DNA from 3 places in the Micromonospora sp. SH-82 genome. Region 1 is predicted to be linked to each of the others. Evidence: riboswitches for the same ligand, from Rfam matches in the RefSeq annotation. Region 1 holds a riboswitch; each other region holds the start of a gene.
What was found. A riboswitch is a leader RNA that binds a small molecule or an ion and turns the genes downstream of it on or off. The one in region 1 is predicted to bind cobalamin.

Region 1 (4,249 bases):
GGCGCCCGTACGGCGTCGTCGGGTGGCGACGCCGAGCAGGTCCTCCTGCTCCTTCAGCAGGGTGGCCATCTGCGTACCCCCAGTGCGACACCGTCGTTCCTGCAAAGTCTTGGCAAAAGCTAACAGCATGATCAGGGGGGTGAAAGGGGCGGACCCGCTGTTCACTGTGAGGTCGCCCGCACGCCACCCCGCCACACCGTAGGCTCACTGTTGCAAGATACTGGCAACAGCGAAGTTTCGGCAGAACCCATCAAGGAGTGCTGATGACGGCGTACACCCTGCCCGACATGCCCTACGACTACGGCGCCCTGGAACCGGCCATGTCCGGCGAGATCCTGGAGCTGCACCACAGCAAGCACCACGCGGCGTACGTCAAGGGCAGCAACGACGCCCTCGACCAGCTCGCCGAGGCCCGGGAGAAGGGCGACTTCGGCAGGCTCGTGGGGCTGGAGAAGACCTTCGCCTTCAACCTGTCCGGGCACGTCCTGCACTCCATCTTCTGGAACAACCTCTCCCCGGACGGCGGCGACCGCCCCGACGGGGACCTGGCCGCCGCGATCGACGAGCACCTCGGCGGCTTCGAGGCCTTCGCCGGGCAGCTCTCCGCAGCCACCAAGAGCGTCCAGGGCTCCGGGTGGGGCGTGCTGGCCTGGGAGCCGCTGGGGCGGCGGCTGATCGTCGAGCAGGTCTACGACCACCACGGCAACGTCGGGCAGGGCACCACCCCGCTGCTGGTCTTCGACGCCTGGGAGCACGCCTACTACCTGCAGTACCGCAACGTCCGTCCGGACTACGTCGACAGGCTGTGGGACCTCGTCGACTGGGCCGACGTGACCGCCCGCTTCGACGCCGCCCGCGCCGGCGCACCCCGGATCTGACCGGCGTGCCGGCCCCCACCCCCGCCGTGGCGGAGCTGGTGCAACGCGCGGCCGGGGTGATCGCCGCCACCCACCGTGACGACCACGCCGGAGCCGAGGAACTCCTCGCCGCCTTCGACTCCGAACAGGCCAGGACCCTCGGCTTCCACCTCCTCGCCGACCTCCTCCTCGGCCTGCTCCGGGCACAGAGCGGACAGACGATGGACGCCCTCGTCCGGGAGCTGACACTGCTCGTCGCCGACGCCGCCCAGGCGCCGCCGACCTGACCGTCCGACCCGCGTCGGGTCCCGCCACCGCCCGGGCGGGACCCGACGCACCACAGACCCCCCACCGAGACCTCGATCGACCGGACCGGGTGCACGCCGTACGATGGTCGGCGGTGTTGGTTCGCCCCACCCACGACAGGTGTGGGGCGTCGTAAGAGGGAACCCGGTGTGAATCCGGGACTGCCCCGCAGCGGTGAGTGGGAACGACCGCCGTCATCGGCACTGGACCCGCAAGGGTCTGGGAAGCGACGGCCAGTAGGAGACCGGGTGCACCGGTCACGCCCACGAGTCCGAAGACCTGCCCGCACCGCGTACGCGTCCGCGTACGCCGCCGACGGCCCCGTGGGAGGGCCCGGGCGAGGCCGGTCGTCGTACCGTGCCCGACCCTGCCCTCCTCGATCCGTCGGCTCGCACCGCCCGGACCTCGAGGGAAGGAATCCCAGGCGTCATGACCACACCGTTCGGTACCAGTACCGTCCTCGGCTATCCCCGCATCGGCCCGCACCGGGAGCTCAAGAGCGCCCTGGAGGGCTACTGGGCCGGCCGCGTCGACGCGGCAGCCCTGGACACCGTCGCCGACGACCTGCGCGAACAGACCTGGCGCACGCTGCGCGACGCCGGCCTGTCCGCCGTACCGTCCAACACGTTCTCCCTGTACGACCACGTTCTCGACGCCGCCGTGGCGGTCGACGCCGTACCGCAGCGGTTCCGTCGGCTCGGTCTCGACGAGCGGGACACCTACTTCGCCATGGCCCGGGGCACCGCGCAGGAGCCGCCACTGGAGATGACGAAGTGGTTCGACACCAACTACCACTACCTCGTCCCGGAGATCGGCCCCGAGACCGTCCTCACCGCCCGCCCCGGCAAACCCCTGAAGGAGTACGCCCAGGCCGAGGCGCTCGGCATCACCACCCGCCCGGTCCTGGTCGGCCCGGCGACACTGCTCCTGCTGGCCAAGCCGACCGACGACGCCCCCGAGGGGTTCACCCCCTTCGACCGGCTCGACGACCTCGTCGACGTCTACGCCGACCTGCTCGGCGCCCTCGCCGACGCCGGTGTGCCCTGGGTGCAGCTCGACGAACCGGCCTACGTCGCCGACCGGACCGACGCCGAGACCGACGCGCTCCGGGCCGCGTACACCCGGCTCGGGACCCTGACCCGCCGCCCCGCCCTCTTCGTCGCCGCCTACTTCGGGGAGCTGGGGGAGGCCCTCCCGGCCCTGCTGGACACCCCGGTCGAGGCGGTCGGCCTGGACCTGGTCGCCGGTCCCGCCGACCTCGACCGGCTCGCCGGGTACGGGCCGATCCCCGGCCGGACCGTCGTCGCCGGCCTGGTCGACGGGCGTAACGTGTGGCGCACCGACCTGCGCGCCGCAGCCGCCGTCGGGGCCACCCTCACCGGCCTCGCCGACACCGTGGCCGTCGCCACCTCCTGCTCCCTGCTGCACGTCCCGGTCGACCTCGCCGCCGAGACCGACCTCGACCCGCAGGTCCGCGACCGGCTGGCCTTCGCCCGACAGAAGGTCGACGAGGTGGTCCTCCTCGGCCGGGCACTGCGCGACGGAGTCGCCGCCCTGCCCGCCGCAGCGCCACCGGCCCCGGCCGGCTGGCGGGACGACGCCGTCCGCGCCCGCCTCGACGCCCTCCGCCCCGAACACACCCGGCGGGGTCCGCACCCGGACCGGGCCGCCGCCCAGCAGGCCCGCCTGGGACTGCCGCTGCTGCCCACCACCACCATCGGCTCGTTCCCGCAGACCGACGAGGTCCGACGGGCCCGCGCCGAACACCGGGCCGGTCGCCTCGACGACGCCGGGTACGCCGACCGGATGCGCGCCGAGATCGCCCGGGTCGTCGCCGAACAGGAGACCCTCGGCCTGGACGTCCTCGTCCACGGCGAACCGGAACGCAACGACATGGTGCAGTACTTCGCCGAACACCTCGACGGGTTCGTCGCCACCGCCCACGGGTGGGTGCAGTCGTACGGCTCCCGCTGCGTCCGACCGCCGATCCTGCACGGCGACGTGTCCCGCCGGGCGCCCGTCACGGTGGGCTGGTCGAGCTACGCCCAGACCCTGACCGACCGGCCGGTCAAGGGCATGCTGACCGGCCCGGTGACCATCCTCGCCTGGTCGTTCGTCCGCGCCGACCAGCCGCTGTCGGAGACCGCCCGGCAGGTCGCCCTCGCCCTGCGCGACGAGGCCCGGGACCTGGAGGCCGCCGGGATCCGGATCGTCCAGGTCGACGAGCCGGCGCTGCGGGAACTCCTGCCCCCGCGCCGCCGTGACCACGAGTCCTACCTCGACTGGGCGGTCGCGGCGTTCCGGCTCGCCACCAGCGGGGTCGCCGACGCCACCGCCATCCACACCCACCTGTGCTACTCGGAGTTCGGCGAGGTCCTCCCCGCCATCGAGGCCCTCGACGCCGACGTCACCAGCATCGAGGCGTCCCGGTCCCGGATGGAGATCCTCGACGACCTCGCCACCGTCGGCTACACCCGTGGCGTCGGACCCGGGGTCTACGACATCCACTCGCCCCGGGTGCCCGACCACGACGAGGTGACCGCAGCGCTGCGGCGGGCGGTGGCTGTCGTACCCGCCGACCGGCTCTGGGTCAACCCGGACTGCGGGCTCAAGACCCGCAGCTACGACCAGGTACGCCCGGCGCTGGCCGCCCTGGTCCGGGCCGCCCGGACGGTCCGTGCCGAACTGCCGTCCACCGCACCGGCGGACACCGCAGCCGGCCGGGCCTGACCGACGGCACCGCCGACGGGGTACCCGACCCCGTCGGCGGTGCCCGGCCGTTCTCCCCGCCTCGAAGGGTGTGAGAAGGGTGCCCCTGTCTACCGCAGGCGTCAGGAAGGGGCCCCTCCTTCGCGGGGGTGCTGACCGGACAGCGACGGCGGGGGAGCACGCCGTATCCTTTTGCCCGTTACCGGGCAGCACTGCGGGAGGATGACGTGAGTAATCGGATCGAGACGCTGGAGTTCCAGGCGGAGACCCGGCAGCTGCTTCAGCTGATGGTCCATTCGATCTATTCGAACAAGGACGTCTTCCTGCGGGAACTCATCTCCAACGCCTCCGACGCCCTGGACAAGCTGCGTCTGGAG
Region 2 (4,249 bases), 3.0 Mb from region 1:
GAGGCCGCCGACGGCACGCAACAGGGTGGACTTCCCGGCGCCGTTCGGTCCGATCACGGCGACCCACTCACCGGCCGTCACGGTGAGGTCGACCCCGGACAGGACCGGCACCCCGCCCAGGTCGACCCGCAGGTCCCGGACCTGGACGGCCGGTCCTGCCGGGGTGGGGAGATGTCCGGTGCTCATACCGTCAGCCGCCGACTGGTCCGCAGGACCAGGACGAAGAACGGGCCACCGAGCAGGGCGGTGACCACCCCGATCGGGATCTCCCCGGGCGCGGCGACGGTCCGGGCGACGACGTCGGTCAGGGTGAGGAAGGCCCCGCCGAAGAGCAGCGAGAGTGGGAGGATCACCCGGTAGCTGGATCCGGCGAGCAGCCGGAGGGCGTGCGGGACGATGATCCCGACGAAGCCGATCAGCCCGGCGGCGGCCACCGCCGCGGCGGTGCCGAGGGAGGCGGCGGCGATCAGCAGGTACCGGGACCGCTGCGGGTGCAGCCCGAGGCTGGTCGCCTCGTCGTCGCCGAGGGACAGGACGTCGATCTCCCGCCGGTGCAGGAGCACCACCGCCACGGTGATCACGAAGTACGGCAGGACCATCCGGACGTCGCCCCACCCGGCGGTGGCCAGCCGGCCCAGCAGCCACGAGTAGACCTGCTGGATGCTGTCGGCGTTGCGTTGCAGCAGGTAGGTCTGGCCGGCGGAGAGGAACGCGGAGACCGCCACCCCGGCCAGGATCAGTGTCACCGGTGACCGGTGGCGGCCCTGTGCCGAACCGAGCAGGTACGTCATCAGGACCGCACCGAGCGCCCCGCCGAACGCGGCCAGGGGGACGGTCACCGGCATCGCGCCGATGGCCGCGCCCCCGAGGGCGATGACCGTGGTGACCGCGAGTCCCGCCCCGGCGGCCACCCCCAGCAGGTACGGGTCGGCCAACGGGTTGCGGAACACCCCCTGGTAGCAGCCACCGGCCAGGGCGAGCAGCCCGCCGACGAGCAGACCGAGCACCGCCCGGGGGAGCCGCAGCTCGGTGACGATGGCGATCTCCCGTTCGGAGAGGCCGCTGTCGAGGCGTACTCCGGGGATCAGGTTGAGCAGTTCCGCCGCGACGCTCAGCGGAGGAAGGCTGACCGGGCCGAGGGACACCCCGACGACGAGCGCCACGGCGACGGCCACCAGGCCGGCGACCAGCCAGCCCGGCCGCAACCCGGCCGGCGCGCCGCCGGGTCGGGCGGGCACGCCGGACCGGGTCGTCGCGCCGGGCCGGTGGGTCATGTCGGATCGACTGTCGGGTGAGGCCGGTCGGCCATGTCGGGGCCGAGGGCTGCCGCGTCGGGCCGGTGGGTCATGTCGGGGTCGAGGGTCAGGCCGGGACCTTGGCGACCGCGTCCACGATCGCCCGCAGCAGGTCGACCACGCGCGGACCCCAGCGCGAGGCGACGTCGTCGTCGAGGGCCACGATCTGGTTGTTCTTCACGGCGGTCAGCCCGGACCAGCCGCTACGCTCCTTGACCGTCTCCGCCGACTGCTGGCAGCACTTGGTGTCGGCCAGGAAGATGAAGTCCGGGTCGGCCTGGACGATGACCTCCTGGGACAGCTGCGGGTAGCCGCCCTGCTTGCCGTCCGGGTCCGCGGCGTCGGCGATGTTCTCCAGACCCACCTGGCTGTAGAGCGAGCCGATGAAGGTCTTGCTGGTGGCGGAGTAGAGCTCCGGTCCCAGCTCGTGGAAGTAGGTCAGCTTCTCGGCACGCTGCGGCAGGTCGGCGACCAGCTTGGCGATGTCGTCGCGCATCCGCTTGGTGACGTCGGCGGCGCCGTCGGCGTTGCCGGTGAGGGTCCCGAGGTCGGTGATCTGCTGGTACGAGTCGTCCAGAGTGGTCGCCGCCGGGGCCAGGAAGACCGGGATCTTCAGCGTGGTCAGCTGATCCACGATCTTGTTCATGTCGTTGGAGAGGACCACCAGGTCCGGGTTCTTCCCGGCGATCGCCTCGGCGTTCGGCTGGAAGCCGGACAGGTCGGTCTTCGGTGCCTCGGCCGGGTGGTTCGACTGGTCGTCGACGGCGGTGACCTGGTCACCGGCCCCGATGGCGAAGAGCATCTCGGTGGCGGTCGCGGAGAGCGAGACGATCCGTTCGGGCCGCGCGTCGAGGGTCAGCTCCCCGACGGTCACCGGGTAGGCGGACCCGTTGCCGGGGCTGGGCGCGGTGGTGGGCTCGTCGGAGTTCTGCGCGCAGCCGGCGAGGGCGAGCGCGACGGCCGCGGTCACCGCCGCGAAGATCCGAGGGGTACGTCTGGACATCGGTGGTGCCTCCTGTCGGCCGAGGAGTCTGGTGCTTCGCCGACAGGGCAGAGGGTGGCCGCCGTCCGCGAGGCGCCCTTCCTCGAGAGCGCGGGTCGCGACCGTGCCGTAGGCGACCTGGCTCGTCCCCGCACGCGGTGCGGACGGGGCATCACAGTTGCGGGACAGCTCCGGTTTCGCACCGGCTTCGCTGCGGGACGGTCGCTAGCACCGTAGCGCACCTCCGGCCGACTTCGTTACCGCAGGTGGCACCGGGTGACGTGCGCTGCACCACCCCGAAAGGGTCGGGAGGGGTCCCTCCGATGACGAGGGACCCCTCCTCACTCGGTCAGCAGTACTGGGCCTGCTTGCCGATGGCCCGATACGGGCAGTCGGCGTACTCGCTGATCAACAGGACCGCGGTCCGGTTACGCGAGGTCTGGGCCGGGATCACCTCGTCGGGCGGGTAGAAGCCCCCGCCCCCGGAGCGTCCGGGGTACATCTCGAAGGTGTACGCCCAGATCCCGTGCTGCCCCCACATCCAGTCGATGCTGTCGCCGTCGGTGACGTACAGGTCGCTGGACTGCTGCGGGGTGTACCCGTTCGTGGCGGCCATCTGCTGGCCCAGTGTGGCGAAGGTGTTGTACTGGTCGGCCGTCATCCCGGTGGGGGTGTTCGCGGTCGTCCAGCCGAACGGCCAGAGCACCAGCTCGGAGTAGGTGTGGAAGTCGATGTTGGCCTTGATCTGCTGGACCCCACCGACGACCCGGCTGTTGACGAAGTTGCGCAGCGCTGCGGTCTCCGGCGCGGAGAAGGCCGACGGACCCCGGTAGGTGTCCGAGGCGGGGGAGCCGGACGATCCGCCACAGCAGCCCCACCGGTACGACCAGTTCCGGTTGAGGTCGGTGCCGACGAAGGCCGAGCCACTGTTGGGCTGCCGGTTCTTCCGCCAGGACCGGTACGACCCGGTGGCGATGTCGTACTCGCTGCCGTCGGGGTTGACGGTCGGGACGATCCAGATCTCCCGGGTGTTGACGATGTTGGTGACCCGGGTGTCCGAACCGTACGAGTCCGTGAAGAGGTTCAGCAGGTAGATCGCCATCTCCACGGTGAGGTGCTCGCGGGCGTGCTGCTGCGAGTTGAACAGGATCTCCGGCTCGTTCTCGTCGGTGGCGACGTTGTCGGAGATCTTCACCGCCATCAGGTCACGACCCTGGTACGACGAGCCGATGCTGATCTTGCGGGCGATGGTCGGGTGGTCGGCGACCACCTTGTTCACCACCGCCGTCAACTCCGCGTAGTCGTGGTAGTTGCTGTCGGCCGCCGGGAAGCCCATCGTGCTGAAGTCGTCGCCGTGGTCGTGGCCGTGCTCGTCGGCGGCGGGGACCGCCTCCAACCGGAAGCCCAGCCGGGTGATCTGGGCCGCCTCCGCTCGGGTGGCCGAGACGTGCAGCACCCCGTGCTCGACGAAGTCGATGGCGGCTCCGGTCCCGGCGACGGAGTTGCGGTCGGCGATCGTACGGGGTCCGAGCACCCGGTACTCGACGGTGGCCGATCCGGTGTCGCGGTCGGGGGAGGGCCGGGCGGAGACCGGCGCGGTGGCGGCGGCCACCAGCGACATGCCGACGACCATGGCGAACGCCAGGTGTCGACGGAGGGGGATACGGATCATGCGAGCCTCCTCGGGCGCGCCTGCCGCGTTCTGCGTCAGGCTCTCCACGCCCACTCACATGGTCATATCAACATGTGTCGCTGAGGCAATCATCCCGACCGGATCCTCATACCGGCAACGAGCTTCACCCTTGACGCAGTGGATGAAAACCGGCGCCACCCGCCACCGGTCGGAGCACCCCGGTCAGCGGGCGTCTTCCGGCCCGTCCGCCGAACGCCCGGTCGAGGTCCCAGAGCCGGTCGAGGTCCCGGAGCCGGTGGAAGTATCGGAGCCGGTCGAGGTCCCGGAGCCGGTGGAAGT
Region 3 (4,249 bases), 270 kb from region 1:
GTCGGGCTGGCCGCCATCCTGCGCGACGGCGGCACCTCCCTGCAGACCCTGGGCCTGTTGCAGGCCATCGGCCTGGTCTGGCCGCTGAAGTTCCTCTGGGCGCCGCTGCTCGACAGGTACGGCTCCCGTCGCCTCGGCCACTACCGGTCCTGGCTGCTGGTGCTCCAGAGCGGACTGGTCCTGGCCCTGCTGGCGCTGGCACCGTTCGACAGTCCGGTCGACCGGCTCGGCCCGGTCGTGGCGATCTGCGCCGGGTACGTGGTCCTGTCCGCCACCCAGGACGTCGCCGCCGACGCCGTGGCGGTACGCGTGCTCTCCGCCCGGACCCGCGGGACCGGCAACGGGATCCAGGTCGCCGCCAGCTACCTCGGCAACCTGCTCGGCGGCGGTGCCTGCGTGGTCGTGTACGACCGTTTCGGCTGGGTGCCGGCGATCCTGCTCCTGGCCGCCCTGACCGCGGTCGGGCTGGTGGTGGTGTGGCGGTTCCGGGAGGCGCCCCGCGCCGACCGGGTGGTGGCGACCGGCGAGGCGTACCGGGCGCTGTTGACGGTGCTGCGCCAACCCGGGTGCCGGCTCTGGACCTTCGGCGTGGTGCCGCTGGTCTACGTCGGTGCCGGTGCCGCGTACGCCCTGGTCACGCCGGCTCTTGTGGACGCCGGATGGTCCCTGGAGCGGGTCGGGACGGTGACCGGGGTGGTGATCAGCGTGCCGGCGATCCTGGCGGGTCTGCTCTCCGGGCTCGGGATCGGACGGTTCGGCCGCCGCACCGTGCTGGTCGGCGGGGGAGTGGCGCTGGTGGTCTCCACGGTCCTGCTGCTGCCGCTGATGGACGGCGACGCCCCCCTGGTGGCGACGGTCGCGGCCCTGGCGGGGTTCCTGTCGGCGTACACGGTGCTCAACGTGGTCGTCTACACGGTCAACATGGACTACTCCCGGCCGGACACCGGCGGCACCGACTTCACAGTGCTGTCGTCGTTCGGCCTGGTCTGCTCCTTCCTGGCGGCGTCCGCCGGTCTGGTCGCCGCGGCCCGGACCGGGTACCCGGCGGTCGCTGCCGGTGCCGCGGTGCTCGTCGGGCTCGGTGTCGTGGTCGGGGTCGTCCACCAGCGGCGCTTCGGTGACCGGGTCCGCCCGGACGGACGGGTCGGGGACGTGCCACCGGTGGTGGTGGCGTCCGATCCGGACCGCGTCGCCGCCCACTGACCGGGAGGGTTGGTTGCCCACCACATCCGCCATCTGCTTAGGTATGCCTAACCTAACTTGATGCCGGAGGAAGTCTGATGACGTCGACACCCCTTGCCCACGGCGACCTGCTCGACGAGGTCGTGATCACCACCGAGGTCGACGTCGACGCGCTCACCGAGGTCTACCACCGGGTCCACGCCGACGACCTCCACCTCCTCGACCACAGCACCCCACCGGCGAGCGACCGGATCCGGTGGACGGTCGAGGCCGACGGCTTCGAGGGGTCACTCGGCTACGTCGCCGGTGAACTCGTCGGGGCGGTGCTGGGCTGTCCACTGCCGCCGGAGACGCTGTGGTGGCGCGACCTCACCTCGGTCACCGACACCGCCCTGACCACCGAGTGGCCGAACCGGACCTTCGCCGTGTGCGAGGCGTTCGTCCTGCCCGAGTTCCGCCGCCACCGCCTGGGCGTCCGGATGATGACCGACCTGCTGGACCGTCGTGGTGAGGAGCGGGTCACCCTCGCCGTCACCGAGACCAACACCCGGGTCTGGCACGCCCTGCAACGCCTGCGCTTCCAGCACGTCGGCGACCTCGTTCCCTTCCCGGGTTGGCGCTCACACCGGATGCTGGTGCGGTCCCTCCCGCTGTCCGCCTCCCGGTAGCGGGCCGGGCCGGCGCGACGGATGTCGCATTGACATCCGCTGCTGCGGCAGACGAGACTGACGCGACAACTGCACACCTGCGCGTACGTGCGGGGGAAGTCCGGTCGAAGTCCGGCGCTGGCCCGCAACGGTAGGCCACCGAGGAGAGATCCCCTCGGTGGCGAGCCCGAATACCCGCCGTACCCGCGATGTTCCCGCTCCTCACCCGTCGTGGCCCACGGGTCGGAGGCCGACCGGCCCTGCCCCGCGCAGGCCGGGCCGGGTTTCGACGACCGCCGGGCCGGAAAGGCGCGTCCGATGGTCGCCCGCCCGAGCCGGCACCGCCTGCTCACCCTGTCCAGCGCGGTGCTCACCGCGTTCACCCTCACCCTCGGCGTCGCCGCGCCCGCCGGTGCCGCCCCCGCAGCGCCACCCGCCGACGTGGCAGCCGTCCAGGCCGTGGCCCCCCGCCCGGCCGCCGCCGCCGGCTGGCTGGCACGCCAACTCGTCGACGGGGAACGCTTCGAGGCGGTCTTCGGCGGCGTCGCCTACCCCGACGCGGGGCTGACCCTCGACGCCGTCCTCGCGTTCGCCGCCGCCGGGGTCGCCGACGACTACGGCGCGAACGCCCTGGACTGGGTCACCCGAGCGGACATCCGCGACGGGTACCTCGGCGACGGGGTCACCGAGGCCTACGCCGGAGCCACCGCCAAGCTCGCCCTCACCGTCGCCGTACGCGGCGACGACCCCACCGACGTGGGTGGAGTGGACCTGGTCAGCCGGTTGCAGTCGCTCCAGGCGCCCGACGGCCGGTTCAGCGACCGGTCCGCGTACGGCGACTACAGCAACACCTTCAGCCAGTCGTTCGCCATCCTCGCCCTGACCCGTACCCCGCAGGGCGCACCGGCCACCGCCGCCCAGTGGCTGGCCGGGATCCGGTGTGCCGACGGCGGCTACCCGGTGGTGGCCGCCCAGGCGACCTGCGTCTCCGACGTGGACGCCACCGCCCTGGCCGTGCAGGCGCTGCGCGCCGCGGGCCGGTCCGCCGACGCCACCGCCGGTCTGCAGTGGCTGGTGTCGGTCCAACGCACCGACGGAGGCTTCCCCAACGCCGACGGGCTGTCCAACGCCAACAGCACCGGCCTGGCCGCCCAGGCCCTCCGCGACGGCGGCCGACCGCTGGCCTGGCTGCGGGCCCGGATCCACCTCGTCGGGCTCCAGGTCGGCTGCTCCGGGGCCCCCGCCGACCGGGGGGCGATCGACTTCGACGGCGGCTCCTTCGACCCGGCCACCGCCGTCCGGGCCACCACCCAGGCCGTCCTCGGCCTGACCGGCACCGGGTACGCCCACCTGTCCACCACCACCGCGACGCCGGGCGCGCCCAGCCTGCCCTGCCTCTGACCCTCGAAGGAGTCCAGATGTCCAGTTCCATCTCCACCACCCGCAGGCGACTGGCCGGTCTGATCGCCGCAGCCGTCGTCGCCGTCGGCCTGGTCGCCGCCGACCCCGCCCCCCAGGCCGCCCAGGCCGCCCCCTGCACCGGCACCACCGGCGTCACCGTCGTGGTCGACTACGGACCCCTCGGCGGCGGGGTCCAGGTCGGCTGTCACGTCGGTGACCCGGCCACCGGGCTGGCCGCCCTGCAGGGCGCCGGATTCACCGTGACCGGCACCGCCCGATGGGGGCTCGCCTTCGTCTGCCGGATCAACGGGCAGCCGACCTCCGCGACCGAGCCGTGCGTCAACACCCCGCCCGCCACCGCGTACTGGTCGTACTGGCACGCCGCCGGTAGCGGCAGCCCCTGGACCTACAGCACCTCCGGGGCGAGCAGCTACAACCCGGCACCGGGCACCGTGGAGGGCTGGCGCTTCGGCACCGGCACCGCCCCGAGCATCACCGCCCCCTGACGCCGGATCGCCCCACCTGACCCGGCGTACCGGGTGACGACCGTCGCTCTGGCGCAGTGGCGCCCACGAGCGGTACCGTGTCGACACCCGGTGCGCCGGGTACACATCTGCATACGTCCTGTGTGGGGGGAAGCCGGTAGAAGCCGGCGCTGACCCGCAACCGTGAGCGAACCATCGCGAGCCGGAACGCCCCACCGCGGACGAGCGGCTTCCACTGTCGAGGTCTACAGGGTGAAGTCCGGGCCACCGAGGATCCTCGGCCACGCCGTCCGACCGGACGGACGCGGTCGACCCACGGATGCCTTCCGGAGCTTCCACCGACCGCTCTGCGAAAGGCACCCCATGCCCACCTCCCGGACCCGTCGCCTCGGCGGCGGACTCCTCGTCGCCACCGCGGCCAGCCTGGCCGTCCTCGTCGCCACACCGCACGGTGCCGTCGCGACCTCGGCCGCCGCCCGTGACGGCGCGACCTGGCTCGCCGACGAGTTCACCGACGGGACCCTGCCCGGCCCG

Region 2: another riboswitch for cobalamin. It lies ahead of WHN02_RS06465 (ABC transporter substrate-binding protein); the one in region 1 lies ahead of metE (5-methyltetrahydropteroyltriglutamate--homocysteine S-methyltransferase).
Region 3: another riboswitch for cobalamin. It lies ahead of WHN02_RS19260 (peptidase); the one in region 1 lies ahead of metE (5-methyltetrahydropteroyltriglutamate--homocysteine S-methyltransferase).

Annotation. Positions count from the first base shown of each region.
Region 1 covers NZ_CP148049.1:4,583,127-4,587,375, reverse strand. Annotated here, with positions in the region: gene WHN02_RS20420 (FecCD family ABC transporter permease) at 1-69, opposite strand, end outside; gene WHN02_RS20415 (superoxide dismutase) at 264-878, shown strand; gene WHN02_RS20410 (superoxide dismutase) at 884-1,144, shown strand; cobalamin riboswitch at 1,245-1,464, shown strand; gene metE (5-methyltetrahydropteroyltriglutamate--homocysteine S-methyltransferase) at 1,593-3,893, shown strand; gene htpG (molecular chaperone HtpG) at 4,160-4,249, shown strand, end outside.
Region 2 covers NZ_CP148049.1:1,383,929-1,388,177, reverse strand. Annotated here, with positions in the region: gene WHN02_RS06475 (ABC transporter ATP-binding protein) at 1-186, opposite strand, end outside; gene WHN02_RS06470 (FecCD family ABC transporter permease) at 183-1,274, opposite strand; gene WHN02_RS06465 (ABC transporter substrate-binding protein) at 1,363-2,298, opposite strand; cobalamin riboswitch at 2,393-2,538, opposite strand; partial or broken gene WHN02_RS06460 (M14 family metallopeptidase) at 2,630-3,949, opposite strand.
Region 3 covers NZ_CP148049.1:4,316,117-4,320,365, reverse strand. Annotated here, with positions in the region: gene WHN02_RS19270 (MFS transporter) at 1-1,203, shown strand, start outside; gene WHN02_RS19265 (GNAT family N-acetyltransferase) at 1,281-1,850, shown strand; cobalamin riboswitch at 1,879-2,046, shown strand; gene WHN02_RS19260 (peptidase) at 2,148-3,230, shown strand; gene WHN02_RS19255 (hypothetical protein) at 3,248-3,736, shown strand; gene WHN02_RS19250 (cell wall anchor protein) at 4,079-4,249, shown strand, end outside.